3 regions of the Cryobacterium sp. N21 genome follow, and region 1 is predicted to be linked to each of the others. Evidence: riboswitches for the same ligand, from Rfam matches in the RefSeq annotation. Region 1 holds a riboswitch; each other region holds the start of a gene.
What was found. A riboswitch is a leader RNA that binds a small molecule or an ion and turns the genes downstream of it on or off. The one in region 1 is predicted to bind thiamine pyrophosphate.

Region 2: another riboswitch for thiamine pyrophosphate. It lies ahead of thiC (phosphomethylpyrimidine synthase ThiC); the one in region 1 lies ahead of thiD (bifunctional hydroxymethylpyrimidine kinase/phosphomethylpyrimidine kinase).
Region 3: another riboswitch for thiamine pyrophosphate. It lies ahead of CXY77_RS16745 (3-oxoacyl-ACP reductase); the one in region 1 lies ahead of thiD (bifunctional hydroxymethylpyrimidine kinase/phosphomethylpyrimidine kinase).

What each region holds. Positions count from the first base shown of each region.
Region 1 is NZ_PJJQ01000029.1:135,895-146,110, reverse strand. Features, by position in the region: gene moeB (molybdopterin-synthase adenylyltransferase MoeB) at 1-198, opposite strand, end outside; gene CXY77_RS05775 (thiazole synthase) at 204-989, opposite strand; gene thiS (sulfur carrier protein ThiS) at 986-1,228, opposite strand; gene thiO (glycine oxidase ThiO) at 1,225-2,439, opposite strand; gene thiE (thiamine phosphate synthase) at 2,483-3,127, shown strand; gene thiD (bifunctional hydroxymethylpyrimidine kinase/phosphomethylpyrimidine kinase) at 3,151-4,026, opposite strand; TPP riboswitch at 4,018-4,117, opposite strand; gene CXY77_RS05750 (ABC transporter permease) at 4,193-4,582, opposite strand; partial or broken gene CXY77_RS20585 (ATP-binding cassette domain-containing protein) at 4,665-5,327, opposite strand; gene CXY77_RS05740 (histidine kinase) at 5,406-5,894, opposite strand; gene CXY77_RS05735 (transcriptional regulator) at 5,923-6,249, opposite strand; gene CXY77_RS05730 (hypothetical protein) at 6,239-6,712, opposite strand; gene CXY77_RS05725 (DUF2834 domain-containing protein) at 6,788-7,144, opposite strand; gene CXY77_RS05720 (DUF4395 domain-containing protein) at 7,358-7,996, shown strand; gene CXY77_RS05715 (alpha/beta hydrolase) at 7,950-8,900, opposite strand; tRNA gene CXY77_RS05710 (tRNA-Met) at 9,055-9,128, opposite strand; tRNA gene CXY77_RS05705 (tRNA-Thr) at 9,160-9,231, opposite strand; gene CXY77_RS05700 (glycoside hydrolase family 13 protein) at 9,360-10,216, shown strand, end outside.
Region 2 is NZ_PJJQ01000027.1:49,182-59,397, forward strand. Features, by position in the region: gene CXY77_RS03900 (response regulator transcription factor) at 1-714, opposite strand, end outside; gene CXY77_RS03905 (BTAD domain-containing putative transcriptional regulator) at 867-1,856, opposite strand; gene CXY77_RS03910 (hypothetical protein) at 1,959-2,546, opposite strand; gene thiC (phosphomethylpyrimidine synthase ThiC) at 2,902-4,572, opposite strand; TPP riboswitch at 4,566-4,674, opposite strand; gene CXY77_RS03920 (LuxR C-terminal-related transcriptional regulator) at 4,754-5,581, opposite strand; gene hxlB (6-phospho-3-hexuloisomerase) at 5,695-6,282, shown strand; gene hxlA (3-hexulose-6-phosphate synthase) at 6,353-6,976, shown strand; gene CXY77_RS03935 (FAD-binding oxidoreductase) at 7,151-8,581, shown strand; gene CXY77_RS03940 (HAD hydrolase-like protein) at 8,593-9,261, opposite strand; partial or broken gene CXY77_RS20525 (aldo/keto reductase) at 9,335-9,487, shown strand; gene CXY77_RS20530 (hypothetical protein) at 9,475-9,627, shown strand; gene nucS (endonuclease NucS) at 9,624-10,216, opposite strand, start outside.
Region 3 is NZ_PJJQ01000036.1:15,696-25,911, forward strand. Features, by position in the region: gene der (ribosome biogenesis GTPase Der) at 1-1,087, shown strand, start outside; gene CXY77_RS16715 (hypothetical protein) at 1,395-2,684, shown strand; gene CXY77_RS16720 (lipocalin-like domain-containing protein) at 2,829-3,941, shown strand; gene CXY77_RS16725 (RNA polymerase sigma factor) at 4,303-4,872, shown strand; gene CXY77_RS16730 (hypothetical protein) at 4,859-5,467, shown strand; partial or broken gene CXY77_RS21140 (hypothetical protein) at 5,866-5,934, shown strand; partial or broken gene CXY77_RS16735 (NAD-binding protein) at 5,928-6,215, shown strand; gene CXY77_RS16740 (SDR family NAD(P)-dependent oxidoreductase) at 6,301-6,966, shown strand; TPP riboswitch at 7,264-7,364, shown strand; gene CXY77_RS16745 (3-oxoacyl-ACP reductase) at 7,421-8,185, shown strand; gene CXY77_RS16750 (bile acid:sodium symporter family protein) at 8,373-9,401, opposite strand; gene CXY77_RS16755 (extracellular solute-binding protein) at 10,075-10,216, shown strand, end outside.

The DNA of each region.
Region 1 (10,216 bases):
GAGCGTGCCGACCCCGGCGGCCGCGAGGTAGAGCAGCACCGGCGAGCCGAGACCGCCGGCGCCGATCACGAGCACGCGCGCATTCTTCAGCCTGCGTTGGTTGAGCGGGCCAATTTCGGGCAGCAGAATGTGGCGCGAGTACCGCTCGCGCTCGGCCGCCGTGAGGGCCGCGCCGGGTTCGACGAGTGGTGCGAGCATCCGCTTCACAGGTCGGGCCGCCCGGCCATCGGTGACGACGCCAGGGCCAGCTCACGCCGCGGGATGCGGCCGGCCAAGGAGGCACGACGGCCAGCGATCACAGCGTGCCGGAAGGCGTCAGCCATGAGAACTGGGTTCTGCGCGCGCGTCACCGCGGTGGCCAGCAGCACGGCATCGCAGCCCAGCTCCATCGCGAGGGCCGCGTCAGAGGCGGTGCCGATTCCGGCGTCCAGCACCACGGGAACGCCGGCGCGGGCCACGATCAGCTCGATATTGTGCGGGTTGAGAATGCCGAGGCCTGTGCCGATCGGCGCCCCGAGCGGCATCACGGCCGCAGCGCCCAGGTGTTCGAGCCGCAGCGCGAGCACGGGGTCGTCATTCGTGTAGGCGAACACCGTGAAGCCCCGCGCGACGAGCTGTTCGGTGGCCTCGACCAGCTCGACCGCATCGGGCAGCAGGGTCTGCTCGTCGGCGATGACCTCGAGCTTGATCCAGTCGGTCGCAAGCGCCTCCCGCGCCAGCTCGGCGGTGAGCACGGCCTCGCGAGCGGTGAAACAGCCGGCCGTGTTGGGCAGCACGCGGATGGAATTCTCCATCAGCAGCTCGAACAGCGAACCGGTGGCGGCCACACTGTGGCGCCGCATCGCGACGGTGGTCAGTTCGGTTCCGGAGGAACGCAGTGCAGCCCCGAGACCATCGACGCTCGGGGCTCCCCCGGTGCCCATGATCAGGCGTGAGGTCAGCTCAACGCCGTCAATGACGAGGCTGTCCGGGGTCGTCGGCACGGTCATCCTCCCTGCACCGCGGTCACGATTTCGATCTCATCGCCCGCTGTCACCGCGGTCGACCACCAGAGGCTGCGCGAAACGACCGCGGCGTTGCGGGCCACGGCCACCCCGACGCGGCTTCCGTCGACTGCATGGCCGTCGGTCGCGATGGCCCGGCCGGTGATCTCGGCCACGAGGTCGGTCACGGTGCTGCCCGGTTGAACAGATCGTCGCTGGCCGTTCACGGCGATGGTTACGGTCACGAGTGGCCTCCTTTCAGTGAAACGGATGCGGGAGCGCGGCTCGAAAATCGGTCCGGTCGAAAGGCCCGCCACCGATCGTCGGCAATTCCCTCGATGAGCTGGAGACAGCGCTCGGCGGCGACCGGGGTGAGCAGTACGCCGTGGCGGAAGAATCCGGTGGCGACAATGAGGCCGGAAATGTCACCGTCAGCGCCCCCGACGCGACCGAGGAGCGGCGCGTTGTCGGGGGTTCCGGGCCTGGCGCGGGCGGTCGTTTCGATCAGTTCGAGTTCACTGACCGCGGGCAGCAGCACCTGGGCGTCTCGCAGCAGCTGATAGACGCCGCCGGCTGACACCACGCCCGAGCCGTCTTCGCGCTGGGTGGCTCCGATCACGAGCGTTCCGTCGGTGCGCGGAACCAGATACACCGGCACACCGTGCACCAGTCCGCGAACGGTGCAGGTGAGCAGGGGTTGCAGGTGCTCGGGCACCCGCAGCCGAAGGATGTCCCCGTAGACCGGGCGAAGCGGCAGGTTGAGGTGTTCGGGCAGCCCGCCCAGTGCTGCGGCTCCGAGCCCGTTGGCCACGACCACCTCAGTGGCTGTGACCGTTGAGCCGTCGAAAAGGGCGACGCCGGTGACGCGGGAGGAGGCATCCGCTGAATTCTCGTGCAGCAACCCGCTGGCCTGCACGCGTATGACGGCGTCCTGGCCGTGGCGCGCGAGCTCCAACTGGATGCACTCGGTGAGCCGGCGCGGGTCGACCTGATGGTCTTGCTCCACCACAAAGGCGCCAGAAATCTGGGGGCTGAGCAACGGTTCGAGCACCCGCGCTGCGCGAACGGTGATGGCCTCGACGCCCAGTCCGTTGACTACCTGCACGCCGCGCAGGTCGGCGAGCGCCTGCCGGTCGGCCGCGTCTGCGCCCACATTCAGGGTTCTCGTACGCTGGTAACCGGTCAGGTAGCTGTCGGGCGCGAGCGAGTCGATGAAGCCGGGATACAGGTTCGAGGAGGCAAGCATGAGCTCGAGCAACGCCTCCTCCTGGTAGTGCAGTTCGCTGACCGCGGCGAGCATTCCGGCCGCAGCAAAAGTGGCACCACCGGCCGGATCCGGGTCAATGACGGCCACCGTGCGGCCGGACTGCGCTACAGCCCAGGCGATGCCGAGCCCGATCACGCCGCCGCCGATGACGGCTACGTCGACCGTACGCTGTGCGCGCCGCTCACTCATGGTCTGCACCGAGGCCGGGCTGAAGCCCTTTAGGGTTGGTCGCATGGACCCGATCACCGCCCGGCTGTATCTCTGCACCGATGCCCGTACGGAGCGCGGCGATTTCGCCGACTTCGTGACGGCCGCGTTCGCCGGCGGGGTCGACATCATCCAACTGCGGGACAAGACCATCGATGCCGCCGAGGAGCTCGACTATCTTGAGATTCTGCGTTCGGTCGCCGACCGACACGCCCGGCTCTGGGCGGTCAACGACCGCGCGGATATCGCCGTTCTCGCTGGAGCGCCGGTTTTTCATGTCGGCCAGACGGACCTGCCGCTGCCCGCCGCCCGTACGCTGCTCGGCGACGCGGCCCGCATCGGCTTGTCGACCCATACCACCGGACAAGTGGATGCCGCTCTCGTCGCTGACAGTCTGGATTATTTTTGCGTCGGCCCGGTCTGGGCCACGCCCACCAAACCCGGTCGGGCAGCGGTCGGAACCGGTCTGCTGCGCTATGCGGCCGAGCAGAGCGCATCCGCTGGCAGCCTTCGCCCGTGGTTTGCGATCGGCGGGATCGACCTCGGTACCATCGACCAGGTGGTCGAAGCCGGCGCCACCCGGGTGGTCGTGGTGCGCGCGATCACCGCCGCCGATGACCCGACGGATGCCGCCGAGCGGCTTCTCGCCAGCCTCCCGCCGCTCGGCTAGTCGCGCCCACGTCGTCGCCCCGTTCATCTCATGCCCGCAATCAGGGCAGAATTCGCACGGTCGAAAAGTCGATGAAAGTGGTGGATCGGCCCGTTTCCCTGCCCGACCTCGAGCTCGTCGGCGTGGGCCAGGGCGTCGTGGAGCCAGTCTTTCACTTCGGCCAGGGACTTCGCCCAGTTACCGGTTCTGGCCTGCACCGTGGCCATCGCCGAGGAGAGTGAGCATCCGGTGCCGTGGGTGTTTGTGGTGCGGATGCGCGGCAGGGCGACCTCGACCACGCACTGGGCAAGCAGCCCGTGGGTGTTGACTAGGGCATCTGGGCAGCTCGTTTCGTTGAGATGGCCGCCCTTGACCAGTACGGTAGCACCCGTGCTGTCCGACAATCGTTTGCCCTGCGCGAGGGCCTCCGCCCAGTTGGCGGCCGGCGGCTCAGCGAGCAGAACGGCCAGCTCGGGAACGTTGGGCGTGACCAGGTCAACGTGGCAAATCAGGTCGCGCAGCGCCTGCTCGGCTGCCGGGTCGAGCAGGCGGTCGCCGCTCGTTGCCACCATCACCGGGTCGAGTACGACCAGCGGCGGACGGCACCGGAAGAGCCAGTCGCGCACCTCGGTGATCACATCGAGCTGCGCAAGCATGCCGATCTTCACGGCGTCGATGGTTACATCGTCACTCACGGCGTTCAATTGCTCGCGCAGAAAATCGATCGGCGGGATGTGAACCGAACGCACGCCGCGCGTATTCTGCGCCACCAGCGCACTCACCACAGCCATTCCGTAGCCGCCGTTGGCCGCGATGCTCTTGAGGTCGGCCTGGATGCCGGCACCGCCGGTCGGATCGGTACCCGCGATACTGAGGACTCGGGGAATCTGCCGCAGGGCAAGCCGGGTACGATCGATCATCCGTGACATTCCTTCGCTAGTACTAACTAGACAGGTTCAACGGGTATTGATCTCAGCACGCACAGTATGTGCGGCACCCCGTGTCAAGACTCCAGCCTATACGCGCGCCGGCCGTCAGTACACAAGGGGGCGGGCGGCCGCAACCGCCTGCCCTGGTAACACGGATCTAGTGCACCGATTTGCGCTCGTAGAGCGCCCGTGACCAGCCGTAACTGGCGGCCACGATCACGACGCACCACCCGATGGCGAACACGGGGTTCCAGCCGAGTGGGGTGCCGAGCAGCAGCCCGCGAATTGTCTCGATGAACGGAGTGAAGGGCTGGTACTGCGCGAACCACTGCAGCCACACCGGCATCGAGTCGGTCGGCACGAAGCCGCTGCCGAAGAGCGGCAGCACGGTGAGAACGAGGGGCATATTGCTCGCCGTCTCGACGCTCTTCGCCTGGATGCCCATGGCCACGCCCAGCCAGCTGATCGAGTAGGCGACGAGCGCGATCACGCCGGCGACGGCCATCCACTCGAGCGGTGTCGCGGTGGGGCGAAAGCCGATGGCCACGCCGACGACCAGAACGAGGGTGCGGCTTGCGGGCGGCGTCGACGAGGTCGAATTGCTCGAGCAGTTCGGCCACTCGGGTCTTCGACTGCTTCGCTCCGAGGTGGCGAAGGCGCGCCATCAACAAGAGGTTTTCCTCGCCGTTCAGGAGCTTGTCGACCGCCGAAAACTGGCCGGTGCGGCCAATCACGGCGCGCACGCCGTCCTGGTCGCGCACAACGTCGCATCCGTTCACGAACGCCATGCCACCGTCTGGCCGCAGCAGCGTGCTGAGGATGTGCACGGCCGTCGTCTTGCCGGCGCCGTTCGGGCCGAGCAGGGCGGTCACGGTGCCCGCGCTCACTGCGAGGTCGACGTCGTCGAGCTCATTGCGCACGTGACCGTCTTTGGACGACAGTTCGAGCCAGGCCGGCACGCCCGGCTTGACGCCGATGGTGACCTGGCCGAATCCGCTCTCGACCTGCACGGAACCGCGTGAAACCTCGCGGAGCTGGATGCTTCCGTACGCGGTTTTGGCCGAAACGGATGCCTGCGCTCGCGTGATTTCCAGATCGCCGTAGGACAGTTTCGCGTCGAGGTCACCGCCGACCTCGTCGATCTGCACGCTGCCGTGGGACGCCTTGAGTACGGCGTGGCCGGAGACCGTTCCGACCCGGATCTGACCGTGGTCGCTCGCGAAGATCTCGATAGCGCCGACGGGCAGGTTGATGGCCAGGTCGATCGGGGTCGGTGTGTCGTAGGTGGGCATGCTGAAGCTGCCTTTCTGGAGGCGTGTCGGTGTGGCCCTGCGGGTTCGCGGGGCCGGCTGTTGCTGCGGGTGGGCGCCTTAGCGCGCCCAGCTCGCGAAATTGTCGCCGGCGCGCAGCGTGCGCTGCGCGGAGCGGCGTTGCCGGGGTTGCACGGCGGCGGCGACCGCACGCACCAGCCAAGTGTTGACCGACAGTCCGTCGGCGGCGGCCGCGTCGTCCACCCGCGCTTTGAGGGCGTCGGGCAGGCGCAGCGTCGTGCGCGAGGTGCTCGTGTCGTCAAGATCGACGGATGCCGCGGGTCGCTCGTCGCCGTCTACCTCGATACTCGACTGGGTCACCACGAATTCGATCTCGCGCCCGCGCAGCCGCAGGTCGACCGGTCCGGGGGCGAGGTCACGGGTGATCTCGGCGGCCGCCGCCGACAGCACGTCGAGCAGCACGAGCCGCGTTGCCGCATCGAGCCCGGCAGCAAGTCGCTCGGTCGCAGCGCGCGTGTCTGCGCTGCCGTTGTCGGCGGCATCCGCTAGCTGGTGCTGCAGGTCGTTGACGTACTGTCCGAGTTCCATATCACCATGGTGATACCACGGCGGTTAGTCATAATAATGTCATGCTAGTCGGGGCTTCGGCCGACAGCTCGCGGAGCGCCGCCAGATGGCCGTCGATGGCCGCGCTGCCGCGCCGGGTGAGGGCCACGCTGGTGGTGCGGCGGGCATCCGCTCGTGCTGGCGAGGCTTGTTTCACGGTCACTACGTAGTCGAGCTCGATCAGGTTGCGGATGGTCTTCGAGAGCGTCGCCTCGGTCAGTTCCAATGTGGCGGCGATGGTGGTGAATTCCGCGGCGCCGGTCGCCCGAAGAAGCGCGCACAACCGCAGACGGGTTGGCGCGTGGATTGCGTCGTCGAATCGGGGGTCAGCAGCCACGGAGCAGTTCCCGGGCGTTCGCGAGGTCATAGAGTGCTGAGCTGACGAGGGCTACGACGAAGACGACCGCAGTGGTCAGGACAATCCAGGCGCGCTGGTCAGTGACCTCGAACACGATCGAGAGCACGAATGCTCCGAGCATGACGACGCTCAGCACAATGAGAATCATCAGGCTCAGTGGGCCGGCCGGGCCGGGAATCTTCACCAGGCGCATCTGCTTACGCACGAGATGATCAATGCCGAAAAGTGTGAGGCAAGCACCGGCCGACACCATCATCATTCCGAAGGCGACACCCGCAGCCGGCGACGCGATCAGGGCTGCGATGGCAAGGGCCTGCGCCGGAGCGGTCCACCAGGTCTGCGATTTGAGCCATCGTCCGAGCCGCCGCCGGTCCGTCGCGATGCCGGCGAGCGCGGCGCGCGCCGACGCCGCCACCGCCGTGGTTGCACTTTCAGATTCCATGTCGGTAAGTCAATCACTTGCCGTGTCGTTAAGCAAGAATCGGGCTGCGCGCTGTACCGGCCAGGGCTTGAGCGGTCAGGTCAAGGGCGGTCGCGCCGCTGGCGTACGCGCCGCCGCCAGGGTGCGCTCGCGCATCGCGAGGAACAGCGGAAAGGTGAAGGCGAAGGCCGTTAGACCCGAGAGAACGACGTAGAGCCAGCCCCGCTTCATGCCGAGGCGTCGCGCCTCAACGATGATCAGGATGCTGCCAGCCACCGCGGCGATGAGCAGGTCGACCGTGAGTGACGACACCGCCGGCCCACTGTTCACCCAGTCGCCGACGAAGTCGCGCAGCTGAATTATCGCGATCACGTTGTAGCTCCAGGTTCCGGCGAGCCCGGCGAGGCTCAGCGCCAGGTAGACGAAAGCGAGCGGGGTCCAGTGTTTGGTCATGCCGACATTATGCTCGCCGGTCATCGCATATTGTCTCCGACAGCAGCCAGCAGTGTCGCTCTAGAGACTCGCACGCTCGTGTCGATGTACGCGTCCATTAACTCCGGGGGCACGAACAATTCCCGAGCCTGGAGCCGGCGAACCGGCGATTTCGCGCCAGGGGCGCCGCAGCGCCGAGCGCGCGAAGAGTCAGTCCTGTGAGCGGCATCGCTCTTGCGTGCGCTGACAATCATTGCCCGATCGACGAACGATTCACTCGCGCAGAATTCGGTCCGCGAGTTTGTGCAGTCGTCGAGCTTCGATCATCACAGGACCAAACGCCCCGGGGTGCGGCCGTCGAGCCGCCCGCGCAGCTTCCCCAGGAGGACGTTTCGGGACGCCCTGACCGGCAACTTTGCACCGCTGCGGGCGTTCGCGTTTCTCTTCCTGGTGGACATGATGCTGCGGCTATTCGTCAGCGCACGTTACACACCGAGTCTGCTCCTGGGCGGGCTGGTGGTGCGCCGACAGCGCCCGGAATGGGTCGGTGCCGACCAGAAGAAACTCGCCTGGCAGCTCGGGCTAGGCATGGCCTTCACCTCCTGCATGGTGATGGGCTTTTTCGGCGTCAGCGGCACCGTTACGCTCATGCTCTGCGGCATTTGCCTCAGCATCCTATTTCTCGAGACAGCCTTCGGAATCTGTGTCGGCTGCTCCCTCTACCGAATCTTCGCGACGAAGAAGCCAGAACTCTGCCCGGGAGACGCCTGCAACTACGTTCCACCCACGCGGGCGGACAAGCTCCGCCAGGCGCTCACCGCCCAACTCAACCTGCCCGACGACTCAACCCCGCCTGCACAGCCCAGTCGATGATCAGGCGCATACCGTCGCTAAAACTCAACTCATACGGACGGTTGAGAAACGCGTGAAAGGTGCCGGGCAGCACGTTGTAATCCAGCGCCACCCCGGCCGCTGACAGCTCCTGGGCGAACTGATCACCGGAGGAACGCATGGAGTCGCGATCGGCGTCGACCATGAGCGTCGGCGGAAAACCCTGGAGCGGATGGCCGCCGGCAAATGCGTGTGGTTGTGCCAGCGCGGTTCTCGTGCCGGCGTAGTGGAGATTCATCAGGTTCAGCAGCATCGGCGCGTGCCCGAAGCGACGCCGACCGCGGAGGCGGCCGCGCAATTGGCGCGATCTTTTCGGCAGCGCCGCGTGAAAGAAGCCGTACGCGAAGAACGCGCCGACGAGAGCATCAGCACCGCCGTCCGCCAGCCGGAGCACTGCAGCAGCCGACAGACAGGCACCGGCGCTGGCACCGCCCAGAATGACTCCGTTGGGTGAATCGCGCTGCACCTCCCGCACCGCGGCCACGACATCGTCGACCGGCACGGGATAGTGGAGGCCCGGGGCCCACACAAGCCCGCTCGCAGACCGACGCCACGTCGAGATCCTCGCGAGCCGGTAGGCAACGGTGACGACGGTGAATCCCGCTGCGGCCAGTGTTCGCGCAACGTCATCCGACTCCGGCTGGTCGAGGCTGCCCTTGAAAAATCCTCCACCGTGAATCCACACGATCGTTGCAGATTCGACTGATGCAGTGCCGACGGGCGGCGAGTACCAGCGCACCGGTATCGAGCCGTGGGGGCCCTCGATTATTTTGTCCACAGAATCGACAGCCAGGTCGAGTGACGTCACGCTCTCGACGCCCGAACGGATGCCGCACCCAGCGACGACAGACGATTCCCCATTCGTGAACCCTAGCGCGGCCAGCATGCGGCATCCGCTCGAGTGCGTCGCTGGCGGCATCCGCGTGGCCGAATCCAGCGTTCAGGTCATTCCCCCGGGTCGGCGGGGGCAATCGGTGGAAGATAACGAAATTCGCCCCGGACTTCCGCAGAAGTCCGGGGCGAATTTAGTGAATACCGTGTAGCGGGAGCGGGAATTGAACCCGCGACACCACGATTATGAGCCGTGTGCTCTAACCAACTGAGCTACCCCGCCGCGACTTGTCGGCTGTTCGCTTCCAAGCCTGAGCCCCCTGTGGGAATCGGACCCACTACCTCTTCCTTACCAAGGAAGTGCTCTACCAATGAGCTAAGGGGGCAGAGCAACCAAAAGACAGTAGCACTGCCGCGTTTTTGGCAACCTAGAAACTTTATCACCCCGACGGCGAGGTCCAGACCACTTCCACCACGCTACAGGCGTCCAGCAGCGATGCCGTAGCATTTTAGGATGACTGGCACCGAACTGACCCATGGCACCGAATGGTGGCGCACAGCCGTTATCTATCAGATCTACCCGCGATCGTTCGCCGACGCGAACGGTGACGGAATGGGTGACCTCGCCGGCATTAGCGCACGACTGCCGCAACTGAAAGACCTCGGCATCGATGCCATCTGGCTTTCTCCTTTCTATACCTCTCCGCAACGCGACGCCGGCTACGACGTCTCTGACTATTGCGACGTCGACCCTCTGTTCGGCACCCTCGACGACTTCGAGGTACTGCAACGCACCGCGCACGATCTCGGCATCCGCGTCATCGTCGACATCGTGCCCAACCACTCATCCAACGCTCACGGTTGGTTTCAGGCCGCCCTCGCCGCTGGCCCCGGCAGCGACGAACGCGCCCGCTACACCTTCCGCGACGGAAAGGGCGAGAACGGGGAGCTACCCCCGAACAACTGGGAGTCCGTCTTCGGCGGCCTGGCCTGGACCCGAACGACCGATTCAGATGGCACCCCCGGCCAGTGGTACCTGCACTTGTTCGACAGCAGCCAGCCCGACTTCGACTGGGACAGCGAGTGGGTGCGCGAACAGTTCCGCGCCGTGCTGCGCTTCTGGCTCGACCGCGGCGTCGACGGCTTTCGAGTGGATGTTGCGCACGGCATGATCAAGGCTCCCGGCCTCCCCGATTACACGCCTCCCGCCGAGGGCGGCAGCATGGGCGGGGCGCCGGCATCCGCTTTGGAACCCGGCATCACCGCCGAGACGCCGCTGACCGCGCCGTACTGGGCGCAGGATGGCGTGCACGAGATCTATCGTGACTGGCACAAAGTGCTCGCTGCCTACCCGGGCGACCGGGTTCTCGC
Region 2 (10,216 bases), on a different contig from region 1:
TCGGGTGGCAATCACGACGGCCTCGAGCTGCGAGTGCGCGCCGAGCTTGCCGAGGATGGCTTTGACGTAGCCGCGGCAGGTGTTCTCGGAAATTCCGAGAACCCTCGCGTTGGCCCGCACGTCGGAGCCCTCGCCCATCAGTCGAAGCACGGCGAGCTCACGCTTGGTCAGCTCGGGAAAGGGGATCTCTTCGCTGCGCTGCCGCCGCCGGGCACTCAATAGGCTAACGAGGGACGGATGCACGAGGAAACCGCCGATGCGCGCGTGCCGCAGGGTGTCGAGCACCGTCGCGAGGGAGCCGTCTTTGGGTAGGAACGCGCAGACCCCGATCGCGGCGGCCTGCTCGAGAGCCTCGAGGGCCGGGTCGCCGGTGAGGATGACAATTCGGGTATGAGGAGCGCGGGCGAGGATGGCTGTGGCCGCGACGAGACCGCTGCCGTCGGGTAGGTGGTAGTCCATGACCACGACGTCGGGGACCAATTCCTGGCAGGCGGCGATGCCGGTGGCCACGCTGTTAGCCCAGCCGACGCTGCACAAATCGGGTTCGCGGTTCAGGGAACCGGTGAGCAGTTCAGCGAAGGTGGTGTGGTCGTCGACGATGAGAATACGAATTTGCCCCATCGGGGTTGTGTCGACCGTGACGGAGCCGGGTAGTGACGCGGTCGCGCTGGTCCCCTGCACGCTGGGTTCGATCGGGTACATCTGCGCGCTCATCTGCGGGGACCTCTCTGCCCGATACTAAGCCTCGATGCTGCCGGAGCACACTGTGCTGTTCCGGTTGGCGAGACCATTATCAGGACAACCCGAGTTTTTGTCGAGTCCTGTCTCTTTGGCCCCCCATGTGGTACGAGGCCGACGGGGCCGGCTCAGGCACGAGTGACGGCGCGTCGCAGAAATGACGTGACAACATCAGTAGCCTCCCGGAGGGAATCCGCGACCGGCTCTGGTCGCGAAGAAGAAGTGGTGGCAGGGCGCCCAGGCTCGCTCGTCGGCGACGGGCGAAGCTGGTCGTGCAGCATGAGCAGCGCGGACAGCACGTCGGCCAGGTCGCCGTCGCCGTCAGCCGTAGCGTGCAGCAGGCGAAGCTGGGCAGCGTGCAGAATCGGGCCGGGAGCGCAGCCCAACTCGTTCTGCATCGAGCGGCGACACCGGTCGTAGGCTTGCAGGCCCTCGGCGTGGCGCCCGCTGGTCTCCAATCCGAGAATGAGGGCCGTCCAGGCTCGTTCGTTCAACGGCTCGTCGGCCAGTGCGAGGTTCGCGAAATCGAGGGCGTCATCGATGCGGTGCAGGGCTGCAGCTGTTTCCGAAGCGAGAATGCGGGCGCTGGTGAGGCGGGCGGCGTGCAGATCGCGGGCTTCCATTGCCCAGGCCGGCAGAAGTTCGTCGCCGAGCAGCGGTGCGGCGGCGAGGTCCAGAGCGCGCAGCAACAGGGGATACGCGAGGCCGGGAATGGTCTTCTGCGCTCGCTTCAGCAGCACGTCGAACTGGTCAAGGTCGACGTCGACGAGTTCACGGTCCAACACGTAGCCGCCGGTCGTGGTCTGCAGCGGGCCAAATTTTCCCGCGCCGGGCTGCAGATGGCGACGGAGAACGCTGACGTAACTTTCCAGGGTGGGCAGGGCCTCGACCGGAGCGCTCGCGCCCCAGAGCAATTCAATGAGGCGGTCTTTGGAGACCGGCAGTCCCAGGTGCACGAGCAGAATTTCGAGGATCTGGCGAGGCTTGGGCCCGCCCAGCTGATGGGCGTGCAGCACGGTCGATCCCCGTCGAACGCTGAGGTTTCCAAGTACGTGCACGCTCAAGTGGGCTATGGGTGTCGCGGTGGGCTGTTCTCGGGTGACGAATCCAGTTGTCATGCTGACCTCCACTGTTGGAATGCAACCATGCTGCCCGCTTGCCGATAGGCGGGGGTAGCCGCGTGTGGAGTAGACATTTACCCCCAATTTCGGGGGATATTCTCAGGGTGCGGTGTGGTGCCCCGTTCCGAGCGATAACCGCGCGCCCTGCGGGCCGTCCAGAACCAGGGCGATGGCCTGATTCGGGATCTCAAAGACCAGGGTTGCCAGAACGGATGTCCCGGCCGCCGCCTCCCGCTGGCTCAGGTCGACCCAGAGCGCGGTGGCATGGGATCCGACACCGGACAGGGAGTAGTCGGCGGCGTCGAAAGACAGACCGGCGGCATCCGCTGCGGTCAGTTCGAGCAGGATGCGCACGCGGTGAGCGCCGGGCTGCACAGCGCTGTCGAGCCGGTCGGCTGAGCCAGGCGGTACCCAGCCGTCGGATTCGAGCGGGATGACCGCGCTGATGCGGGCGAGCCCGCCGGGGACGGCGGTCGTGTCGCCAAACGCGGTGCTCGGCTTCGTGCCGGTGAGAAGCAGAGCACAGGCCAGCGCTGCCATCACGAGCCAGACGACGGCCAGCGGGATCAGAATCTTCCGGCGGCGCGGGGACAGGGCGCGGCGGGGCTGCGTCTGCCGAGTGGTTTCGGGATGCTTCGCGCCGTCGTCGAGGCGAACCAGACGCAGCGTCGCGTTTGTGGGAGTCATGGCGGAATCTTGGTGCCGGCACCATGGGAAAACCCTGCTGGGGTGATTGGGTCACCGCTTAGCTACTGATGGTTTCCGGGCCGGGAACGGGTTGGACGTTGCAGTGGGGGTTAGTGGTGCGGCGGCGGGGCGGAGGCGAGAATGGCGAGAACCATGAGACGGAGTGTACCCAGGTGCGCGCCAGACCTGACCGGGCCCGGTCCCGGAAACTGGGCCCATATTCTAGGCCGGGCCCGGGACTCACGGATTGGTGTCCATCGTCAAACTGTGCGTGCCGGCCGATCGCGCTGGCCCGCACGCACAATTCGGCCAGCGCGCCGGCGCGTGCCGCTGGCCGCGCCATCTGCTTCCGCGATCAGTGCTCGTCGGCTCCGAGTACGCGCAACGGTAGGTAGACCGAGCTACCCATCCTGGTGAACTCAGCCGATTTCTCCGCCATCCCGGCCTCGATCGCCTCGAGGCTGGTGAGGCCGTTCTCTGCGGCATACACCCGAACATCTGCTGAAATGCGCATGGAACAGAACTTGGGACCGCACATGCTGCAGAAATGGGCGGCTTTGGCCGGGCCGGCGGGCAGCGTCTCGTCGTGAAAGCTTTGCGCGGTGTCGGGGTCGAGCGAGAGCGCGAACTGGTCGGTCCAACGAAACTCGAAGCGGGCCCGGCTGAGGGCGTCGTCGCGTTCCTGCGCGCGCGGATGCTGCTTGGCCAGGTCGGCGGAGTGTGCGGCGATCTTGTAGGTGATCACTGCGGTCTTCACGTCGTCGCGGTTGGGCAGGCCGAGGTGTTCCTTGGGGGTGACGTAACAGAGCATGGCGGTGCCGGCCTGGGCGATGATGGCCGCGCCGATCGCGCTCGTGATGTGGTCGTAGGCCGGGGCGATGTCGGTGGCGAGCGGGCCGAGCGTGTAGAAGGGGGCCTCCTCACAGAGTTCCTCTTCGAGGCGCACATTTTCGACGATCTTGTGCATCGGAACGTGGCCCGGACCCTCGATCATCACCTGCACGCCATAAGATTTCGCGACCTTGGTGAGTTCGCCCAGGGTGCGAAGCTCGGCGAACTGGGCCTCGTCGTTGGCGTCGGCGATTGATCCGGGGCGCAGGCCATCGCCGAGCGAGAAGGTCACGTCGTAGCGGCGCAGAATCTCGCACAGCTCCACGAAGTGGGTGTAGAGAAAGCTCTCCTGATGGTGGGCGAGGCACCAGGCGGCCATGATCGAGCCGCCGCGGGAGACGATTCCGGTCACCCGGTTGGCGGTGAGCGGCACGTAGCGCAGCAGCACTCCGGCGTGCACGGTCATATAGTCCACGCCCTGCTCGCACTGCTCGATAATGGTGTCGCGGTAGATCTCCCAGGTGAGCAGGGCCGGGTCGCCGTTGACCTTTTCGACGGCCTGGTAGAGCGGAACGGTGCCTACCGGAATGGGCGAGTTGCGCATGATCCACTCGCGGGTGAGGTGGATGTCCTTGCCGGTGGAGAGGTCCATCAGGGTGTCGGCGCCCCAGCGGGCGGCCCAGACCATTTTTTCGACCTCTTCGGCGATCGACGAGGTCACGGCGGAGTTGCCGATGTTCGCGTTGATCTTCACGGTGAAGGCCTTGCCGATGATCATCGGCTCGCTCTCGGGGTGCATGCGGTTGGCCGGAATGACAGCGCGGCCGCGGGCCACCTCGTCGCGCACGAGCTCGACAGAGACGCCCTCGCGGGCGGCGATGTAGGCCATCTCCGGGGTGACGATGCCGGCCCGGGCCCAGACCAGCTGGGTCGCAGCGCCGTCGATGGGCAGCGGATGTTCCCACCCGGCCCGGGTCTTCGGCAGCCCCTTCTCGAGGTCGATCGTGGCCGTGTCATCGGTGTATAGGCCGGACGTGTCGTACAGGTCGAAGTGTTCGCCGTTGCTGAGGTTCACCCGGCGAACCGGAATTTCGAGCCCTGGCCAGGCCGGCACCGGTTCGTAGCGTTTGCTGCTGCCCTGGATCGGGCCGGTGGTGACGGTTTCAGACATGGAGATTTCGTCAATTGTGCGCATGTTCTCGAACTTCCTACGCCGGCATTACCCGGACAGGTTCAACGGTCGACGGCCCTGGCCGTCCTCTCAGCTCGCTGGTGCGCGCTCCCGTGGGTTGTGTGTCTTCTGACTCCTTCACCCTAGCGTGAGTCCTGTCCATGCTCGCGGCGGCCGGCGTGCTGGCGGCGCGCCGGGCATCCGTTCAGCGGGCGAGGGAGGCGAGTTCGGCGCGGGTCGAGGCGCCGACCTTGCGCAGCAGGTTGGCCACGTGAAACTTCACGGTGTTCTCGCTGATGGTCAGCGCCTCGGCAATCGCCTTGTTGCGCGCGCCCGACGCCACAAGCTCGAGCACGCCGCGCTCGCGCGGGCTGAGGCCCCAGGCTGCCGCCGCCGAAACGGATGCCGTGGGCGCGTCGAGCGGTAGCGACACCGCCATCTCCGACCCCCAGCCGGCGGTCGCCTCGACACCCAGCGTTCCGCTGAGCGCCACGACGCGGGCGGCCAGCTGGCGAACGCTCGGAACCTCGGCGTCGAGGTCGCCCGGCCCGTCGTCGCGAATGCGAATCAGCAGGTTGCTGCCGTCGCAGTCCCACTGAACGCGCACCCGCGCGACCCCGGTCTGCTCGACCAGGGCGAGCACGGCGCCGCGCACGATGGCCCTGGCCTCGTGGGCGACTTCGCCGGGCAGTGCGCGGCCGTTGACCGGCGGCTCGATGAACTGCACGTCGAGGTCGCCGAAGCGCACCAGCGGGCGCAGGTCATTTTTGAGACGTTCGAAGGCGCGGGCAACAGGTTCTTCGGTGAGGCTCCGGTCGAGGTCGCTCACCGCGCGCAGGGCGACCATCGCCGCGGCGGCGAGTTCGGTGGCCTTCTGGCGGGCAGCGGTGTCACTCGTGCTGCTCGAGCGCAGCACGGCGAGCAGGGATTCCAGCGTGGTCGCGTGCGTGTCGGTGAGGTCGGCGATGAGCTTGGAGCGTTCGGCGGCCATGCTGCGCGCGGTCTGCACGGGTGAATCGGCGAGGAAGGTCATGCGAATAGCCTATCCGAACCGTCCGTGGAGCCTGCCCGGAGCAATTCGTTTGGGTAGTAAAACCATTCGTTTGGCGGGCCGCACGCCCGCTCGAAGGAGTGGAGTATTGACCTATGACCGAAACGACAACCACCCCCACCACAGCGGATGCCCTCGGTCTCATTTTCGCCGAGAATGGCCGCGTCGTGGACGCGCTGCGGGCGGCATCCGCTTCTGTGGTGCTGGATGACGCGGCGAGCCTGCTCGCTGTGGCACCGCGGGTGTTCGTGCTGGGAGCCGGCCGTTCCGGGCTGGCGTTGAAGATGACCGCGATGCGGCTCATGCACCTGGGCCTTGACGTGCACGTGGTCGGCGAGGTAACCAGCCCGGCGATTGCGCAGGGCGACCTGCTGCTGGTGGCGAGTGGATCCGGAACGACGGGCGCCATCGTGCGCGCCGCCGAGACGGCTCACGGTGTGGGTGCGAACATTCTCGCGCTGACGACGGCGCCGGAGTCGCCGCTCGGGCACCTCGCCGCGGTGACCGTGGTCATCCCCGCGGCCGCCAAGCAGGACCACGCCGGGCAGGTGTCGGCGCAGTACTCGGGCGGGCTGTTCGAACAGTCCGTGCTGCTGGTGGGCGACGCCCTATTCCACACGCTCTGGCAGCGAAGCGGTGCGACGGCCGCCGAGCTCTGGCCGCGTCACGCCAACCTCGAGTAACAAACCGGATAGGGCCCAGGCCCCGTCCCGAAAACCACAGACCGCTTACCCCAACAGAAAGTAGAACCCCATGAAGCTTCAGGTAGCAATGGACGTACTGACCACCGACGCCGCGCTGGCGCTCGCCGCGCAGGTCGCCCCGCACGTCGACATCATCGAGCTCGGCACCCCGCTGATCAAGGCTGAGGGCCTGCGCGCCGTCACCGCGATCAAGGCCGCGCACCCCGACAAGATCGTCTTCGCCGACCTCAAGACGATGGATGCCGGCGAGCTCGAAGCCGACATCGCCTTCGCCGCCGGCGCTGACCTCGTGACGGTGCTCGGCACGGCCGGAGACAGCACCATCATCGGAGCCGCCGCCGCCGCGACCAAGCACGGTAAGGGCATCGTCGTCGACCTGATCGGCGTTGCCGACAAGGTCACCCGCGCCCGCGAGGTCACCGCGCTCGGTGCCCAGTTCGTCGAAATGCACGCCGGACTCGACGAGCAGGCCGAGCCCGGATTCTCGCTCGCGAAGCTGCTCAACCAGGGCGAAACCGCCAAGGTTCCGTTCTCGCTGGCCGGTGGCGTGAGCCTGGCGACCATCGCCTCGGTGCAGCGCGCCGGCGCATCCGTTGCCGTTGCCGGCGGAGCCATCTACGGCGCCGATGACCCGGCTGCCGCCGCTGCCGCCCTGCGCGCCGCGATCATCTAGATTCGCGTCTTCTCGGTGCCGTTCCGCTTCGCGCGGGGCGGCACTTTCGCGTTAACGTCCCGGTCGCATCAAGCGGATGCCCGCGCCACGCGCCGCCGTGCGGTGGGCGCCGCTAGGCTGGTGGCGCCCAGACCAGGTGGCGGCACCGTCGCCGCGAGAGGACGCGCATCCCGCATGACCAGCACAATTTTCGACCGAGCCCGGCCCGCGGCATCCGTTGTCGCAGCCTCACTCGTCGGCACCCGGCAGGGCTCCTTCTGGCTCGACGACCTCGCGCCGCGTGCGAACTACCCTCGGCTCTCCGGCAACCTCAACTGCGACCTGGCGATCGTCGGCGGCGGCTACCTCGGCTTGTGGAGCGCGGTGCTGGCCAAGCAACAGAATCCGGCGGCGCGCGTGGTGCTGCTGGAGGCGCGCACGGTCGGCTGGGCGGCATCCGGTCGCAACGGCGGTTTCTGCGAGGCGAGCCTCACCCACGGCGAAGAGAACGGGCGCACGCGCTGGCCGCAGGAGATCGACCGGCTGACCGAGCTCGGTAATGAGAACCTCGACGAAATCGAGCGAGCCGTGGCCGCACTCGGCCTGGACTGCGATTTCGAGCGCACCGGCGCCATCGACCTCGCCATCGAGGACCACCAGATCGAGTGGCTGCGTGAGGAGACGACCGACGAGAACACCGTGTTTCTCGACCAGGCGGCCGTGCAGGCCGAGGTCGCGTCTCCGACCTACCTGGCCGGGGTCTGGCACAAGCGCAGCAATGCCCTCGTGCATCCGGGCAAGCTCGCCGCCGAGCTGGCTCGCGTGGCCACCTCCAGCGGGGTCGAAATCTTCGAGAACTCGCTCGTGCAGAACCTCGACACGACCGGACTGACCGCGGCGCAGGGCACCCGGGTTGTGACGGCGGGCGGCTCCGTGACTGCCCAGAAGACGGCTCTGGCCACAAACGTCTTTCCGTCGCTACTCAAGCGCAACAAACTCGCAACCGTGCCGGTCTACGACTACGTGCTCATGACCGAACCACTGAATGCCGACCAACTCGCCGCGATCGGCTGGCAGCACCGGCAGGGGCTCAGCGACCTGGCTAACCAGTTTCACTACTACCGGCTGAGCGCCGACAACCGCATTCTGTTCGGGGGCTACGACGCCGTCTATCACTACGGGCGTAAGGTGCGTAGCGGGTATGAGAACCGCCCCGAGACCTTCGCCAAGCTCGCGAGCCACTTCTTCACGACGTTTCCGCAGCTGGCCGGGGTGCGTTTCAGCCATAAGTGGGCCGGCGCCATCGACACCTCCACGCAGTTCTGCGCGTTCTTCGGCCAGGCGCGCGGCGGGCGCATCAGCTACGCGGCTGGATTCACCGGCCTCGGGGTCGGCGCCACGCACTTCGCCGCTCAGGTCATGCTCGACCAGCTGGCTGGCCGCGCCACCGAGCGCACTGAACTGGCCATGGTGCGCGGTCGTCCGCTGCCGTTTCCGCCGGAGCCGATCGCATCCGCTGGGATTCAGGCCACGCGCTGGGCGCTCAACCGGGCCGACCACAACCGCGGCAAGCGCAATGCCTTGCTGAAAACCCTCGACGCGCTGGGCCTCGGCTTCGACTCCTAGCCGCTAGGGCGTCAGCCGAGCAGCAACCGGCCGAGCTGGTCGGTCGAGTGCACGACCGCCGTAGCAGCCTCGGCCTCAGCCGGAGAGCCGTAGCCCCATTCCACCAGAATGGCCGGAATGCCGTTGGCCTGGGCGCCGATGGCGTCGTAGCTGCGGTCGCCGACCATGACGGCGCCGCTGGTGTCGACGCCGGTCGCGGCCAGCTGGGCGAGAGCCTCGGCGACGATGTCGGCTTTCTTGCTGCGGGTATCATCGGCGGAGGCACCGACCGTGGCCGTGAAATACTTCGCCAGGTCGAAGTGCGTGAGAATGGCGATGGCACTCAGCTCGGGCTTGCTGGTGGCGAGGGCGAGCGGGATACCCGTCGCGTGAATGCGCTCGAGTAGACCGGCGATGCCGGGAAAGACAGCCGTGTCGAGGGCAGCAGCGCCGTGATACTCAGCCCGATAGACCGCGATGGCCTCCACGGCTTCGTCTGCGGTCATTCCCGCATATTCCTGGAAGGCGTCGAACATGGGCGGTCCGACGTAGGCGAGCAGTTCGGCAGCGGACGGAACCGGACGCCCGAGCAGCGTGAAAGTGCGAGCCAGCGAGCTGGTGATCGCCGGGGCGGAATCGGTGATGGTTCCGTCGAGGTCGAAGAGAATGGCGCTCCAGGTGCGCGTCAATGTTGCGTTCATTCGGCATAGCCTAGGTGTTCTGGAGGCAATGTACCCCATTTGCCCATTCTGCTCAGCCTTTCCACGGTTAAACGCGGTCGAGGCTGCGCTGTCGATCGGCGTGACCGTGTTCGACCACGCCGACATCTACCGCCATGGCAAAGCTGAGACGGCGTTCGGCGAGGTACTGAAACGCTCGCCGGGACTGCGCGAGCGGATAGAGATCCAGACGAAGTGCGGCACCCGGCGCACATCGACCCGGTGCTCGGATCGAGCGACCCGGCGCGCATTCGCGCCTGCGGTGATGCCGCCGCGCAGGCTGCGGCGATGACCCGCGACGAATGGTTCGCGCTGTATATCGCGGCGCGCGGGCGGCCGCTGCTCTAGAAGAGCTTCGAGGCCGTGTCGTCGAGGCCGCGCATGGCGTCGTAATCCAGCAGAAGGCAGCGGATGCCGCGATCCTCGGCCAGCTTGCGGGCCTGCGGCTTGATTGTTTGCGCGGCGAACACCCCGGTCACAGGCGCCAGGTGCGGGTCGCGGTTCATCAGCTCGAGGTAACGGGTAAGCTGCTCGACCCCGTCGATATCGCCGTTGCGCTTCAGTTCTACCGCGACGGAACTTCCGGCGGCGTCTTGCGCGAGGATATCGACCGGCCCGATCGCCGTCATGTACTCGCGGCGCACGAAGGTGAAACCCGCGCCGAGCAGATGGATGTGCTCGGCCAGCAGCTTCTGCAGGTGCGACTCGGCGCCGTCCTTGATCAGGCCGGGGTCGATGCCGAGGTCGTGGGCGCTGTCATGCTGCACCTCGTAGACGCTGACGATGAGCTGGTCGGCGGTTTTGGCGTGGGTGACCGTCCAGAGGGCGGTGATTCCGGCATCCGCTTGGTCGTCGTCGGGCTCGGAAATGGTGACCGAGCAAGGCGGGCTCATCCAGTTGAGCGGCTTGTAGGAGCCGCCGTCGGAGTGCACGAGCA
Region 3 (10,216 bases), on a different contig from region 1:
GATCGCCATCGACCTGTCCGACCTGGTCATGTTCGTCGTCGACTCCAACGTGGGTCCAACCTCGACGGACGAGGCCGTCGTGCGCATGCTGCGGAAGTCCGGCAAGCCGGTCTTCCTGATCGCCAACAAGGTCGACGACGTGCGCCAGGAGCCCGAAGCGGCCAGCCTGTGGTCGCTCGGCCTCGGCCAGCCATGGCCGGTCTCCGCCCTGCACGGTCGCGGTGTGGCCGACCTGCTCGACGCGATTCTGCTCGTGCTGCCCGAAATCTCCAACGTCGCCAAGCAAGAGGTCGGCGGCCCGCGCCGCGTCGCCATTCTCGGCCGCCCGAACGTGGGCAAGTCCAGCCTGCTCAACAAGGTCGTGGGCGAGGAGCGCGTTGTTGTCAACGAGCTCGCCGGCACGACCCGCGATCCGGTCGACGAGCAGGTCGAACTCGGCGGCAAGGTCTGGCGTTTCGTCGATACCGCCGGCATCCGCCGTCGTGTGCACCTCTCGCAGGGTGCTGACTTCTACGCCTCGCTGCGCACCAGCGCTGCCCTTGAAAAGGCCGAGGTCGCCGTTGTGCTGCTCGACGTGACCGAGGTCATCAGCGAGCAGGACATTCGCGTCATCGACCTCGTGATCGAGTCGGGCCGCGCACTCGTGCTCGCGTTCAACAAGTGGGACCAGATCGACGACGACCGTCGCCGCTACCTCGAGCGTGAGATCGAGCAGGACCTGGCCCACGTGGCCTGGGCCCCGCGCGTGAACATCTCGGCCAAGACCGGTCGCCACATGGAGAAGCTGGTTCCGGCCCTCGAGCTCGCGCTCGAGTCGTGGGACACCCGCATCGCCACCGGCAAGTTCAACGCCTTCCTGGCCGAGCTCGCCGCAGCCCACCCGCACCCCGTGCGCAGTGGCAAACAGCCGCGCATCCTATTCGGCACCCAGGCTTCGAGCCGCCCGCCGACGTTCGTGGTGTTCACCACCGGGTTCCTCGACCCGGGCTACCGTCGCTACATCCAACGTCGCCTGCGCGAGATCTACGGCTTCGAGGGAAGCCCGATCAACCTCAGCATGCGGGTGCGCGAGAAGCGTAAACGCTAAATTCGCAGAATCCAAGCGGCCGGTCCTGTTAGCGCAGGTCCGGCCGCTTTTTTGGGCGCCGAATGCCCGTCGCGCCAGCGAAGATGAGGTCACTCGATTTGCATGCGAACCCTAAGTGGGCAAAGCTCATTGAGTACATTGTGGCCCTCTACGGCTGATCACCCGCACGTTCCCGGACTTGTGCGCGACAAAGAATATACGTAACCAACTAATGGCATTGAGAAATATCCGCACGTCCATCCTTAAACACAACTCAAGCACAACCACTCGGCCTGTCACCGACGTCCGCCCGCGCCGGGAACCACGATTGGTCATTCTGGCCGCCGTCGCGGTGTCGGCCTTCGCCCTTTCCGGCCTCACCGCTGTTCCGGCCTTTGCCGGGAGCGGAAGCGCCGACTCGACAAGCACCTCGATCGATATCCCGGCTGGCCGGAGCATTACCGCTCAGCTGGGCACAGTGCCCTCCGGCCTGAAATCCGTCGATGTGAAGTTCTTCACGTCCGAGGTCACGGCCAGAAGTCAGGTGAAAATTGCTGTCGGCGCAGAGGACACGCAAACGTATTCGTTCACGGCACCCGTGGGTACCAGTGCAACCAAGACGGTCACGGTTCCCGTGACGACGCAGACATACGGCGCCGTAACCCTGTCCAGTAGCGTCGCCGACGTCAGGTTGAACCTCGAACTGGCCGGTCTTGAACGCGGCGCAACGGAGCCCACGCCCGCACCGACTCCGGAGCCTACGCTGACTCCGGCTCCGACACCGTCACCCGAGCCGACTCCGGCTCCGGCTCCGACACCGTCACCCGAGCCGACTCCGACACCGGGTGGCATACCTGGTGCCTCCAACACGGGTGTTCCGTCCGGAACCACACTGACCGTGCACCATGGCGACATCAATGTCACGACGGCCGGCACAGTTCTCGACGGCCTCGACATTCGTGGTCTGGTCAAGATCAGCGCGGCCAACGTCACCATCAAAAATTCCATCATTCGTGGTCGCACCATGAACGGCCCGGGCGCCCTCATCAACAACCTCGGCGGCTTCAGAAACCTCGTCGTGACCGACACCGAGCTGTCCCCGAGCACCGCTTCGCCCGATGCCAATGGAATCTACGGCTATAACTTCACGGCAACGCGCTTGAACATCAATAACGTCATCGATGGCATTCACATCACGGGAAGCAATGTGAGCCTGCAGGACTCCTGGATCCACGACCACATGCATTACCGCAATGACCCGAATCAGGGCGGTTCGCCCAGTCACGACGACTCCATCCAGGTTCAGTCTGGCAATAACATCACGGTCGCCGGCAACCGCCTGACCGACTCGCACAGCGCCGCCGTGCAAATCACCCAGGACCGCGGAACGGTATCCAACTTCACCTTCGTCGACAACTTCGCCAATGGCGGGGCCTGCACCGTGAACATTGCCGAAAAAGCTTATGGCCCCCTCCACGGCACCATCATCAAGGACAACACCTTCGGCAAAGACACCAAGGTCGCCAACTGCGCCGTGATCGCCAAAACCACCACCAAGATCGACTTCCAACGCAACTACTACACCGACAACACCACCGTCGTCATCAAAAAAGGCTAACAAGCACCGGTAAATCCACTCGAATTCCCTCACAGGACCAGGCGGGCCCCACGCACACAGCGTGAGGCCTGTCCTTGTTGCATGCTCGGCGGCATGCGCGTATTGAGTCCGGTGTATACCTAGGTCATCGATAGAAGGAGCGCCATGACCACGACGAGTGCTGGCCAGAAGCGAGTGCGCCTGGCCGCCGACCCGGCTGATTTCGCTCGGCTCGGCCTCAACCCGCTCAGCACGGCGCAATTCGAAGACGGTCTGCGCACCGACCCGAACCGCCGTGGGTCGTACGAGTGGTGGTATTTCGACGCAAGTCTCGACGATGGTGCCAAGCTCGTCGTGGGCTTCTACACGAAGAACCCCGCGACGCCGGGCACCCGCCTGGCTCCGTTCGTGAACATAAACCTCGACCTGCCCGATGGACGGTCGTTCGAGAGGACTTTCGCGGCCGATCCCGAGCAGTTCAGTGCCTCCACCGACGGCTGCGATGTGCGCATCGGCGACCATCGCTTCAGCGGTGATCTACAGACCTACCGGGTGAGCGCATCCGTCGAGAACGTCACGGTGAACGTGACGCTCAGCGGCACCGTGCCGGCCTGGCGGCCCGCGACCGGCTACGAGATGTTCGCCCGCAACGGCGTGGAGAAGACGTTCGCCTGGTTTGTGGCGGTGCCGAACGGGCGCGTCGACGCCGAGTACTCGGTCGACGGGCAGGTCGTCAAAACCACGGGGGTTGGCTACCACGATCACAACTGGGGCGATGCGCCTCTGCGTGAACTCATGCACAACTGGTATTGGGGACGCGCGCAGGTGGGGCCGTACAGCCTGATCGCCGCGCACATCACTGCCGAAAAGGCCTACGGCTACGAGCCGCTCACCACCCTGCATCTCGCCCGCGATGGTGTTGTCGTGGCCGACGACGGCACCAAAGTGGCGGTCACGACCGACCGTATCGGCATCGACGCTCCCACTGGTAAGCCGGTAGCGGATATCCTCACCTACGACTACCGCGCCGGCCCCGACCGCTTCACCATCGCCTTCGAACGGGAGGAGACGCTGCTGCGCACACGATTCATCGACGTCGTGCCGCCGGCCGCGAAGCTGCTCGCGCGCCTGATGCGGTTCGACGCAGCCTACCTGCGTTTTACCGGAACCCTGGTTCTGCGCCGGTACCTCGACGATGTTCTGGTCGAGGAATACACCGAGACCAAGGCGCTCTGGGAGCTCATGTACCTGGGCAGGACCCGCCTTCCGGTGACCTGAGGGTTGTTCGCACGGCCGCAGCGCGCCCCGCAGGATCTGGGCCAGTGCGCGCGAGTTCCGCCTGGCGCGCAGCGGCGCAACTCCCGCGAAACTCTACGACGGAGTCTGCATCCCAGACGACTTGTGACGCCTTAAAGAATTGTGCCTCCCGCAGCCGGTCGGATTTGCTGAGCGAAGGACAAGGTCGATTTCATGCGAATCGAGACCTGTAGTGCCAAAGTGATTCGCATCACTTGCGAACTACACAGCTGCGGAAATAGATGAGGTTCGCTGCGACCAAACTGCCATCCAGCGAGTCGACCACGTCCGTCCTCGCATGAAATCCTCGCGCCCCTGCCGGACATGCCTCAATATGAGAGTTGTGACCGACACCGAGCGCGAAAAACGGATGCGCAACCTCGTCGCGCTCGTCGGCGACCCTGTGCGCCACTACCTGCACCGCCGCATCGACGCCGCAACGGCCGACGACGTGATCGGCGACACCCTGCTCGTGTGCTGGCGCCGCCTCGACGAGGTTCCCGACGATGCCCTCCCGTGGGCGATCGTCGTCGCTCGACAGTGCCTCAGCAACGCCCAACGCGCCGAGCGTCGTCGCACGCGTCTCATCGGCCGCATCATCGCCATCGACCCGCCGCCGGCCGTTGCGGACGAGAACCCCGCAGCATCCACCGTCGATGAAGGCACCGCCGTGGCGGCCCGCGTGACCGCAGCCCTCGCCGGCTTGCGTCGAGACGATGCCGAGATCCTGCGGCTGTGGGCGTGGGACGAGTTGACGAGCCCGCAGATTGCCGTTGTGCTCGGCGTCAGCGCGAACGCAGCGGCGATCCGGCTGCACCGTGCGAAGGCGCGCCTCAAGCAGGAGCTACTGAAATCCGGCCACTCGACCGGACATATAACTTACGACGAAGGGAGCGAAGATGCACGACGATGACCGTGCGCTGCGCGATCAGCTGCGCGCCGCCGATCCGGCCCGCGCGCTGCCCCCTGCCTCGCCGACGTGGCTCGACCACAGAATGGAGCAGATCATGACCGACCAATCCTCACCCACCACGACCGCCACGCCCGAGACGCCGCGACGCGCGTTCCGGCGGTGGATGCCGATGGCCGGCGTCGCCGCGGGCCTCGCCATCGCCGCTGCAATCGTCGCGCCCCTCGTTCTCGATGGTCCGGAACCCACTGTCGAGTCGCTGCAGCCTTCCATGGGCGGAGGCCTCGCGAGTGGCAGCTGCCTCGTGCTCGAGCCGGCGACCGTCGCGGCGCAGGAGCAGGCGTTCGCCGCGACGGTGCTGCAGATCCAGGGCAACACCGTTGTGCTGGAGGTCACGGAGCGCTTTGTCGGCGAGGTCGCCGACCGCGTGGAGGCGGCGCAGATCGACACGATGACCTCCGACTTCTCAGGCGTGCCCTTCGAGGTCGGCCAGAGCTACCTCGTCGGCGCAATCGATGGAACGATCACGGGATGCGGCGTGACCGGGGCCGACAGTGCCGAGCTTCGCGCGGTCTACGACGCAGCGTTCCCGGGCTGATCCGGGCCCGCGAGAGCGGTCGGGAACGCTGCGTGGAATCGTCCCATCGGCGTCAGACGGTGGGGAGAGGCTCACACAGCATCCGGTTGAACGAGAAATCGCTCCGGGTCGATTCAGGTGGGTACATGATGGGCGTTTGCTTGAGCCTGAACCGCAACGATGGCCATAACTTGTTGTCGCGAGCGTCGGCCGCCACAGCGAGAATCACCTAGCACATAATTTTTCGGGTTCAGGCTTCCTCTGCACCAGTAAGCGCGGTCTACCCACCCGACATCGTTTTACGCCGACCATCGCGAGTTCTGGCACTACATGGACCTGATTGTCGATCCTGTCTTTATGTGCCCGATGAAGGTTAGCTCCTCGTCGAACAACAGTCCCTGCTGTTCACCCTCGCCGACATGGAGACCGAGCTGCAAGCGGCGAGAGGACTGCTTCGACGCGCGGCCTGGCGTCGGCGGCGGACTTCGCGATCGCCGAACCAATTCTTGCCACGATGGGGGCGCGCATCGTGCACTACGGCGACCCGAGCGCCGGACAAGCCGCAAAGATCTGCAACAACATGATCCTCGGAATCTCAATGATCGCCGTCAGCGAAGCATTCGTGCTCGGTGAAAAACTGGGCCTCACCCACCAAGCGCTCTTCGATGTCGCGTCCACGGCATCCGGTCAATGCTGGGTGCTGACCACCAACTGCCCCGTTCCCGGCCCGGTACCCACCAGCCAGGCCAAGCCCGGACGCAGCGGAGCGACTTACCAATCCACGGCTCGTCACTCACGGGAGCTCACATCGCGGGTATCGGAAATTCTCGGACAGCATGGCCCTTGTACTAGCTATGACTACTATCGCAATCATCGGAGCTGGCTCAGGACTCGGGGCCGCCGTCGCGCGGCGATTCGGGGTCGAAGGCTTCACCGTCGCGCTCATCGCCCGCCACCAGGGACGCGTAGATGCCCTCGCCGCCGAACTGCTGGCCGAGGGCATCTCAGCTCACGGCTTCGTCGCCGACGTGCGCGATCCGGCCTCCATCACCCGCACTCTCGAACAGGTCGCAGAGACGCTCGGCCCGATCGAGGTACTGCAATACAGCCCGTTGCCGCAGAAGGACTTCATGCGCCTGGTTCTGGAGACCACTCTTGCCGACCTCGTGGGCCCGATCGAGTTCTCCATCTACGGACCCGTCGCCGCCGTGCACCAGGTCCTCCCCGGCATGCGTTTCCTCGGCGCTAACCGCGGCACCATCCTCTTCGTCAACGGCGGATCCGCCGTGACCCCGGGCCGCAATGTCACCGGCACGTCAATCGCATTCGCTGGACAGGCCGCCTACGCACAGCTGCTCAACGAGGCCCTCGGAGAAGAAGGAATCCAGGTCTCCCAGCTCATCATCGGCGGCCGCATCATCGCCGGCGATCCCGAGAAGGACCCGTCAGCGCTCGCTGAGCACCTCTGGAACCTCCACAGCCGTCGCGATCGCTTCCGCCACCAGATCAGCGCTGACTAGAAAGCGTCGTTCACTGTCAGGACCCGCCAGAGCCGGCACAGGTAGCCGATACGTCGATCGGTTCGGGCGGTCGCAGAATCAGATTGCAGGCGACCTCACCGGTGCCGTTCCAGGCGATCCTGCCACCACGATCGGGGTCACCGCACAAGACGTCGGTGGCGTACAGGGTACGCTGCCGGGCCAGACCGTCAAACGCGGAGTTGATGCTGAGCTCCGCGACGACACAGTCGACCAGCCCGGTTGGTTATGAGTTCAGGACGCGAATTTTCCGGTACCAGGCGGTTGCGTATACTCGTTTTCAGCGACACGGGGTGCCGACTGCATGACGGTCGGCTGAGATGACACCCGTTGAACCTGATCTAGTTCGAACTAGCGAAGGGATGTCACGGAGAATTACGTGCACTGCTTTGGTGCCGGATCTCGTCCTTTCGCCTTACCCAAGGTGAAGAAAATTATGCAAATAGCAAAACAGATTGTCCTGGTCACTGGCGGCGCACGCGGCCTGGGTAAAAGCATCGTGCACGCTTTCGCGGCTCTGGGCGCCCGGGTGGTCATCAACTATCGCAACAGCGCCGCAGCGGCGGAAACCTTGGCTTCCGGCTATGGGCCTGAACACGCTCTCGCCGTACAGGCCGACGTCACCGACCCGGCCCAGGTCGCGGCAATGCTCACGCAGGCGCAGGCACATTTCGGCTCCAGCGTGACAACGGTGGTCAATAACGCGTTGGTCGATTTCAGCTTCAACGGCGACGCCCGCTCCGGCGCTGCCGACATCAGCTGGGACGAATTCCAGGCGCAATTCTCGGGCAGCGTCCGCGGTGCCCTGAACACAACCCAGCAGGCGCTGGCAGGCATGCGCGAGGTCGGGTTTGGCCGCATCATCAACATCGGTACCAACCTGTTTCAGAACCCGGTGGTGCCCTACCACGACGACACGGCCGCCAAGGCCGCCCTGCTCTCCCTGACCCGCACCCTCGCCTCAGACCTCGGCCCGCACAACATCGCCGTAAACATGGTCTCCGGCGGGCTGCTGCGCACCACGGATGCCAGCGCGGCTACCCCCGAGGACGTGTTCGACTTCATCGCCGCCTCCACCCCGCTACGCAGAGTGACAACCCCGGCCGAATTTGCGGATGCGGTACTCTTTTATGCCTCCCCCTGGGCGCGGTCGGTCACCGGGCAGAACCTGGTCGTCGACGGCGGCCTGGTAATGAACTAGGGCAGCGCCGGCCAGGTCAGCCCCACACCAGCTCCACTTCAATGCGTTCCTTATGGGTTGCGGCCACCACGGCGCCGCCTGGCGGCGGCCGCAGTCGCCCATCGAGCAATTGGGAGCTGCCCGGCCCCGTTCGCGGCGTAGGTCCTCGTCCGGCAGGTACTAAAGCCCCGGGGGAGTGACCGACTTGCTAATGCTGAGACCGGGGCGGCGACGGCCGGAAGTCTGCGAGGTTGACCGTGGATCCTGACGCGCGGGCGGTAACCGGCAAGGATTCGGAAATCTCATCGGACGGTAGATCCTTGCGCGCCCAGTAGCTGGCGAGCACCGAACCCGATACGTTATGCCAGACCGAGAAAATTGCCGCTGGCAGCGCGGCTACCGGGTTGAAATGCGCCACGGCTAGGGCGGCAGCCAGGCCGGAGTTCTGCATGCCCACCTCGAAGCTGAGAGCTCGGCGACTGGCGACCGGAAGCCCGAACAGACGCCCAATGTAGTACCCAAGCGTCAGTCCGAGGGAGTTGTGCAGGATCACGGCGACGACCACGAGCACGCCAATCGACAACAGCGTGGAGGCACTGGCGGCGATGACGGCCGCAACCACGACGGTGATGCCGGCTACCGACAGCAGCGGCAAAACATCGAGAAAACGCTCTACCAGGCGCGGCACGATCATGCGCAGCACGAGCCCGAGCACTACCGGAACCAGCACGATCTGCACAATCGACACGAACAAAGCGCCAGCATTGACGGGCAGGGACTCTCCCACGAGTACCAGCACGAGCAGCGGCGTCAGCACGGGGGCCAGCAAAGTCGAAACGGACGTCATCGCCACAGACAACGCGGTATCGCCCTTAGAGAGGTAGACCATCACGTTGGACGCTGTACCTCCGGGCACAGAACCGACCAAAATCATGCCAGCCGTCAGCATGGGCGAAAGCCCCAGCGCGACGGCAATCCCGAAGCCGAGCAACGGCATCACGAAGAACTGGGCCGCAACGCCCAGCAGAAGCGCCCACGGCCGCCTGGCAATAATCGCGAAGTCAACCGGGCGCAGCGTCATACCCATTCCCAGCATGATCACGGCAAGTAGCCATGGGATCGCCACGGTCAGGCCGGAAAATGCGTCGGGGACAGCAAGCGCCAACGCTCCCGCAGCCAAAACAATAACGGCGAACCAACGCCCGACGAATGCGCTGACAGTTCTGATGCGGTCCATGATGAAACCATACCCACAATGGGCAGAAACCTCATGGCCGGCAGGTGCGATTGTGAACAGGAAGCGCGAACAGTTTGCCCACGATTCTGACCGGTTTCAATACGACAAACATGCCGCCTGCGCAACCTCACTTCTCAAAGCTGGCATCTGAACCCCTTGCAGAGCCGCCGGCCTGGTTCGGGTACACGCCGAGCGAGATTAGGTGTGTGCTCCCGTTCGAGGTGGTGAGCTCCACACAGGGATAGTTCTCTTCCGGCGCGATTCCCTCTCGCACAGCGTCAGCGAAGGCGTTTCCTCGATCGAGACAACCGGGTCGAGGTTGATCCAGACGTCGTCGGTCGTGGCACGCACGTAGGGACGGTGCCGGGAGTCATCGCGAGCGGGAAAGCCATTCAGGGCTGCTTGGGCGGCGCGTTCAGCCCGCCTTGCGGCGCGGTGCACGGCGATAGCTGCATACCGTGCTGCGGTGTGTGCACATCCAGTGAACAATAGGCCAAATTTGTGTCATAACGATAGGGTCGAGTAAGTCCCCGCCGTAGCGTGGTGATGTCAATGTCGAAATCACAGGTTTGGCTCGTGGGCGACTTTTTTGGTTGTACCGGGCTCAGAAAAGGACAACCAATTGAATAAGCGCACCATCACCGCGAGCTCCTTCGCGCTCGCCCTGTTGAGCATCGTGGTCTTGACCTCGTGCAGTGCCGCGACCGATACTGCCGCTTCCGGCGAAGCCACTGGAACGCTCATCGTGTACACGAACTCCAACTCTGATGGGCGTGGCGAATGGATCACGGAGCAGGCCGCCGCTGCCGGCCTGG